Regions from separate parts of the Rossellomorea sp. ABR4_012 genome, predicted to be linked through region 2. Evidence: predicted binding sites of a transcription regulator. Region 2 holds the regulator's gene; the other holds the start of a gene.
The links. Region 2 encodes NrdR, which represses ribonucleotide reductase genes. Its sites were predicted from a motif close to AACACNATATATNGTGTT; they were not measured.

Region 1: ACXAFV_RS08665 (vitamin B12-dependent ribonucleotide reductase) is a predicted target of NrdR. The motif match lies at 1,829-1,846, and genes of this name have one in related genera.

What each region holds. Positions count from the first base shown of each region.
Region 1 is NZ_JBSWVK010000001.1:1,771,916-1,775,341, reverse strand. It holds gene ACXAFV_RS08665 (vitamin B12-dependent ribonucleotide reductase) at 1-1,691, opposite strand, end outside; gene ACXAFV_RS08660 (lipoate--protein ligase family protein) at 2,040-2,876, opposite strand; gene ACXAFV_RS08655 (rhodanese-like domain-containing protein) at 3,076-3,426, shown strand, end outside.
Region 2 is NZ_JBSWVK010000001.1:1,463,903-1,467,328, forward strand. It holds gene speD (adenosylmethionine decarboxylase) at 1-338, shown strand, start outside; gene ACXAFV_RS07110 (cytosolic protein) at 745-1,125, shown strand; gene nrdR (transcriptional regulator NrdR) at 1,208-1,663, shown strand; gene ACXAFV_RS07120 (replication initiation and membrane attachment family protein) at 1,789-3,180, shown strand; gene dnaI (primosomal protein DnaI) at 3,193-3,426, shown strand, end outside.

The sequences.
Region 1 (3,426 bases), 310 kb from region 2:
TTTTCACAATAGATAAGAAGATCCGCAAGACCCATGACACCCAGTCCGACACGGCGTTCACCGAGTGCCTGCTTTTTGTTTTCTTCCAGGAAGTAAGGCGTTGCATCGATGACGTTATCCTGCATACGCACGCCGACTTCAACCGTTTTCTTCAGTTTTTCAAAATCGACTGTTTTCGTTTCCTTATCTGCGAATTGAGCAAGATTAACGGCTGCCAAGTTGCAGACGGAAAATGGTGCGAGGGGTTGTTCTCCACATGGGTTTGTTGCAACAACCTTTTGACCGTAAGCTTTAGCGTTTGTCATATCGTTCGCATTATCGATAAAGAAGATTCCCGGTTCTGCAGAGTACGTTGCGCATACATTAATCAGATTCCAAAGTTCTTTTGCTTTGATTTTCCTGTATGTCCTTACTTTATAACCGAGCTTTTCCCATTCTCGTACATCGCCGATATTATGCCATTCCTCGTTATAGTATTTCATTTGTTCGGCATCATAGCTTTCTACGTCAGGGAAGCGCAGTTCGTATACCTCATCTTTCTCTACTGCCTCCATGAAATCACTTGTCAGGCAGACTGAGATATTTGCTCCTGTCAGGAATTCAGGGTTGTGTACACTGTATGTACCACCCGTCCGCAGCTTTTCCTCGGCATTTTTAATGATTTTCTCGTTGAAACCACCGTAGCCTGGTATTTGCTTATAGTTGATGATTCCCTGATACATCGCTTCTTCCTGCTCTGTCAGCGGAGTGAATTTCAATTTATCTTCTGCAGCCTTTTTGATATTTTCATCTTCTGTGTTTTCTAACAGATAACGCAGGATGCGCGGATTTTGCATTTTAGAGATGATGAATTCGATAATATCAGGGTGCCAATCTGATAACATGATCATTTGTGCCCCACGTCTTGATCCGCCCTGCTCAACCAAATGAGTCAATTTTGCAATATCATCCAGCCAGGATACAGAACCCGAGGATTTACCGTTGACCCCTTTTGCCAGTGTGTTGCGGGGACGAAGAGTCGATCCGTTCGTTCCGACACCGCCGCCTCGGCTCATGATTTCCATGACCTGTTTGCGGTGCTCTGAGATCCCTTCGCGGGAATCCTGCACGAATGGCATCACATAACAATTGAAATAGGTAACGTCCGTCCCTGCGCCTGCTCCGTATAACACACGTCCTGCAGGTACGAAATGCAGATTGACAAGTTCATGATAAAACTTTTCGAACCATTCTTGTTTCTTTTCAGGAGTTTGTTCTACTTCTGCCAGGCCTGTTGCGTTTCGCTTTGCAATTTGTTCATAGTAGACTTCCAATGGTTTTTCAATGACATCCAGTGTACGTGTCACTACGCCCGTTTCAATTTCATGCGGTTTATCGATCGCACTTCTGTATTCCTCTTCGATCCAGACGTCCGCTTTTTTGTTTTCCCAATCAATGGCTGTAATGAAGCCCAGCCCCCTGGCAGGGAATTTTGGATCTTCCTTGATTGTCAATACGACAAAGTCGCCTGCTGATAGAGTGATCTTCTCAGTATCTTTGAAAGAATAGCGGTCAATCATAACCAGTCGGGATACACCTTTATGTGTGGTTTTCATATCCGGGGTGATGGGATGTACTTGGGGGAACAATCCGATATCCTGATTCAATCTTTCTTTGTTCAATTTCATCGTTTTCTTCGACGCAACAGTCATATAGACAGCTCCTTCTACCTTCAATATTTCATGTATCATTTTTTAGCTTGTTTTACTTTAACAATTAATACGTTATCACAGGCTCATTCCAAAATCAATAAATAAACACAATATATGGTGTGTAATATATTTTTCGACACACCATATATTGTGTTGAGGTCAGATTTTTATTTATTTGTCAAACTCCCAATAAGCAGAAAATAATAGAAAACCGGAGAATCTCATAGATAATATTCTTATTTTAAACGGAAATCTATTAATTTGAGAGTTGCCAAACTTTCATATTCAGAAATAGTTGGTAAAATAGGAAAAAAGCGACACGCATCGCTTTTTTCGAAACAAAATTTTTTAACGTTTAAAATTCCACTCATCTGATTCATATCGGGTTTTGGCCAGGTTCTCTACATATTGTGTTTCTTCCTCCGAGAGGACATAGGGCTCAAGATGTATATCCAGGCCATCTTCAAAACCTCTCTTGAATGCTTCTTTTGCCATGTCCATCGTGATTCTTTCTGATGAAATCTCATTCATGGCAACGGCTTTATTTTTGAACGCTTTTTGCATACGCTCCTTTACCCGTTCGGAAGGGTACTTAAACAGGCTGAAAAGCTTATCTTCATCCAGGTCCAGCAGGATGGATCCGTGCTGAAGGATGACCCCTTTTTGACGTGTCTGTGCACTCCCCGCAACCTTTCTGCCTTCCACTACAAGTTCATACCAGCTCGGTGCATCAAAGCAGACGGCGGAGCGCGGGTTTTTCAGTCCTTCCCTCTCTTCAGCTGTTTTAGGGACAGCAAAGTAGGCTTCAAGTCCAAGGCCTTGGAATCCCTTTAGAATCCCTTCCGAAATGACTCTATATGCCTCCGTTACGGTTTTAGGCATTTCCGGATGTTCCTCGGACACAATGACACTGTAAGTGAGCTCCTCATCGTGAAGAACGCCTCTTCCTCCGGTCGGCCGCCTTACAAAGCCCAGTCCATGTTCCTTCACGGCATCCATATTGATTTCCTTTTCGACTTTCTGGAAATAACCTACAGAAAGTGTCGCCGGATCCCATCCATAAAAACGGATCGTCGGAGGAATTTTCCCTTCACTGTGCCAATCAAGGAGCGCTTCATCCAGCGCCATATTATATGAAGGGGAGCAATTGCCTGAATCGATAAATCTCCAAATTTCTTTTGACATTTTACATACCTCTTTTATTTATCAGCTTCTATCATCACTATGTATTCAATCCGTTACTAGTCTACCAAATCCTCTTCCAAAAACAAAGAAAAACAGATTGGAAAGTCTTTGCTTTAAATAGTAAATTTCTTTTGATTCTGACTTAAATGATGAATATAATAGTAGATAGTGCATTTGAAGAAAGGAGCATGAAAGCAAGATGGATGGTTTATTTATACTTTTAGTCGTACTTGGCGGAATCATCGCTTATTCCCTATTTACGTACTTCAATCAAAAAAGAGTCGTCAACACATTGACAGAGGAAGAGTTCAAAGCCGGCTACCGAAAGGCTCAGCTGATCGATGTGCGCGAATCCAATGAGTTTGACAATGGTCATATTCTTGGAGCCCGCAATATCCCTCTTTCCCAAATGAAAATGAGACAAAAAGAGATCCGCAATGATCAGCCTGTATACTTGTACTGCCAGAGCGGAATGAGAAGTGCACGTGCAGCACAGATGCTTCACCGCAAAGGCTACCGTGATCTTCACCAGCTGCAAGGCGGATTCAAG
Region 2 (3,426 bases):
GTGATTTCGAAAAGCTTAATGATGTTGTAGGAATTGAAAAAACGTTTGTAGATGCTGCACTTAAATCAGGTGCTGAAATCCGTGAGGTAGCCTTTCATAAATTCGCTCCTCAAGGTGTGAGCGGTGTTGTGATCATTTCTGAATCACACTTAACCATCCACAGTTTTCCTGAACATGGTTATGCAAGTATTGACGTATATACGTGCGGTGATTTAGATCCAAACATTGCTGCTGAATATATAGCAGAAGCTCTTGGTGCAGATACTCGCGAAATAATCGAGCTGCCTAGAGGAATGGGTCCGGTTCAAGTGAAAAAATCACAGGCTCAAGCACTTTAATAGTGATAACGTAAAGAGATGCATGATGGTGCATCTCTTTTTTGATGTGTTTTACTGAGGATTGATCTTGTAACTAGCGTTAATTGGGACTTGGAAGGTGCTTGAATTGAAAAGCTGGGGCTTTGTATGAAGCTGAAGCCTTCTTTAGGTGGGATATCTGCCTTTTTATCATTTTATCTGCCATTATTTTCGTTTATCATCCAAAAAAAAATTTTATCTGCCATTTTAAAATTATATCTCCCATTCTACAAAAAACGACAATTCTCGCGAAGCAATTTCCGAATCCGCAACCTGCTCTTCCCCACACGCACTTCCATACTCATCAATCTCCCCGCCATTCACCATCAACAATTTCCATCTCTCTATTTTTCGTGTAAAATAAGGGTAAATAAAGGGAGGCAGTTAAATGAGTGGATTAAAAACCCTGTTAAGAAGATTTCAATCAGAATGTGAAACATCCGATCAGCATGAAGATTCTGATTTACGTTCACACTATTATAAATCGATGCATGGAGCTGCATATACTTCGGTTCTTGATTTATTCTCATCTTCAGAGTATGAGGTCATTTCAGAATCAAAGGAACGAGGAGAAATAACGGTCCGCAAAAACGGGACTCCGCGTCTTTTCATCGTCGCAACCGTGATTACTGTCCGCCCCCTTGAAACAGCTGTAGACTTCAAGGTAAGTGCAGATAAAGGAAAAATCTTTGGTACATATACAGTGTTGAAAGCTCAAATCAGACATTACTATGGAAGACTGGAAAGTCAATTGACAAAGGTAAAATAACGGTAATTCCGTCATTTGCTTGTTTAAATGACAGCTTTTTAATATGATAAAAGTAATAGTTTGTTAAAACGGAGCTGATATTATGAAATGCCCGTCATGCCAGCATAATGGGACGCGTGTAGTCGATTCCCGTCCAGCTGACGAAGGACGCTCGATCAGAAGACGGAGAGAATGCGAAGAGTGCAATTTTCGGTTTACGACATTCGAAAAAGTGGAGGAGCTTCCATTGATTGTCGTAAAAAAAGAAGGCGTTCGCGAGGAGTTCAGCCGTGAAAAGATCCTCAGGGGATTAATCAAGGCTTGTGAAAAGAGACCTGTCCCTCTGGAGAGCTTGGAGAAAATCTCTATGAATATCGAGAAGGAGCTCAGAAACCAGGGTGCGTCCGAAGTGGAATCTGTCAAAATCGGCGAAATGGTGATGGATGAGCTAGCGAAAGTCGATGAAGTGGCATATGTACGTTTTGCATCTGTTTATCGACAGTTCAAGGATATCAATGTATTTATAGATGAATTAAAAGAGTTAATAAAAAAAGAGTAAAGTGTTGAGCTGAAGAGACATTCTTTAGCTCTTTTTCTCTTTATTATTTTGAAGGCTATGTTAAAGAACCGTAAGCAATCAGCAGCGGAGTTTAATAGAGTAATTTTGAAAGGTAGAATCAGATGATGAAGAAGCATTGGAACGAAATACAGCCGATCGATCACTACACCGTAGCGACAAATGGAATGCTTCAGGACTATGACCGGAAGATTATCACGTTTCTTTATCAGCCGTTAATCGGTGCAGCTCCCTATAGCTTGTTCATGAGTCTATGGGGTGAGGTAGAGGAAAACAGGCTATGGTCCATAGAATCTGCTCATTATCATTTAATGAACGTTCTTTCTGTGAATCTCCAGGAAGTATATGAAGCAAGACTGAAGCTCGAAGGTATCGGTCTTTTGAAGGTGTATGAAAAAAAAAGCGACGGGGAACGCAGATTTGTGTATGAATTGCAGAGACCGCTTTCACCTCAGGAGTTCTTTCATGATGGCATGCTAAATGTGTATCTTTATCAGAAAATCGGCAGAACCCATTATATGCGTTTAAAGAACTTCTTTACCGACCAGGCTGTCGAAAAGGATCAATTCAGTGAAATCACCCGTTCATTTCAGGATGTCTTCACTTCAGAACAGAACATCAATTTCCTGCAGCATGATGCAAATGCAGATTCGGAAACTGACTCCGGCCGGCAGTTCATTCAATATCAGGACGGATCCGGATTGCCCCTGGATGAGGTGGATTTTGATTTTCATTTATTACTCTCGGGCCTTTCAGAGGCAATGGTACCGAGAAAGGCTTTCACTGTGAAGGTTAAAGAAACGGTTATAAAGCTAAGTTATTTATACGGGATCGATCCTCTTCAGATGAAGAACCTTATATTAAGCTCCATGGATTCGGAAGATGAAATTGACCTCGAAATGCTAAGGAAAGCTGCGAGGGACTGGTATCAGCTTCAAACGGGAGATCAGCTGCCAGATTTGGCTGCACGCGTCTCGACTGCGAGAGAGGTTAAAACAACGGATAAGCCGCTTTCGAAGGAAGATGAGCTCCTGGAATATCTTGAAACGACTTCACCAAAAGATGTATTGGCGGATATTTCAAATGGAAGCAATCCTTCCAAGTCTGATCTTCAAGCGGTCGAAGAAGTATTGATGTCACAGAAACTTCCGATCGGGGTCATGAATGTACTCATCCAGTATGTGTTGCTGAAAACCGATATGAAGCTCACCAAAGGCTACATGGAGAAAATTGCTTCTCACTGGGCACGCAAGAAAGTGACGACAGCCGGACAAGCAATGGAGCTCGCGAAAAGAGAGCATCAGCAATACCTTGAATGGGCGCAGGGCAAAAAAGAAAACAAAACGAGAAAAAGAAAACCGATACGTACAGAAAAGCTTCCTGAGTGGTTCCAGGAAGGGGGAAGTACGGGTGATAAATCTTCTTCAGACAATGAAGATTACGACTTTGAAGCCGAAAAGAAAAAGCTTGAAGAAGAATTGAAAAAATTCAGGAAGTAGGTGAATGACAAGATGGAAAGAATCAACAATACGCTAAAGAAACTGGCGGCTTCGAGTTCATTTCAGCAGCGCTATGAAAAAATGAAAAAAGAAATCCTTGAAAATCAAGATGTAAGAGATTTCATCAGCAAACATCGGGATCAAGTCACATCTGACATGGTGAATGAGAGCCTGATGAAACTTTATGAATACATTTCTCAAAGTAAGGAATGCAGGGAATGTCCTTCTCTTCAGGAATGTAAAAAT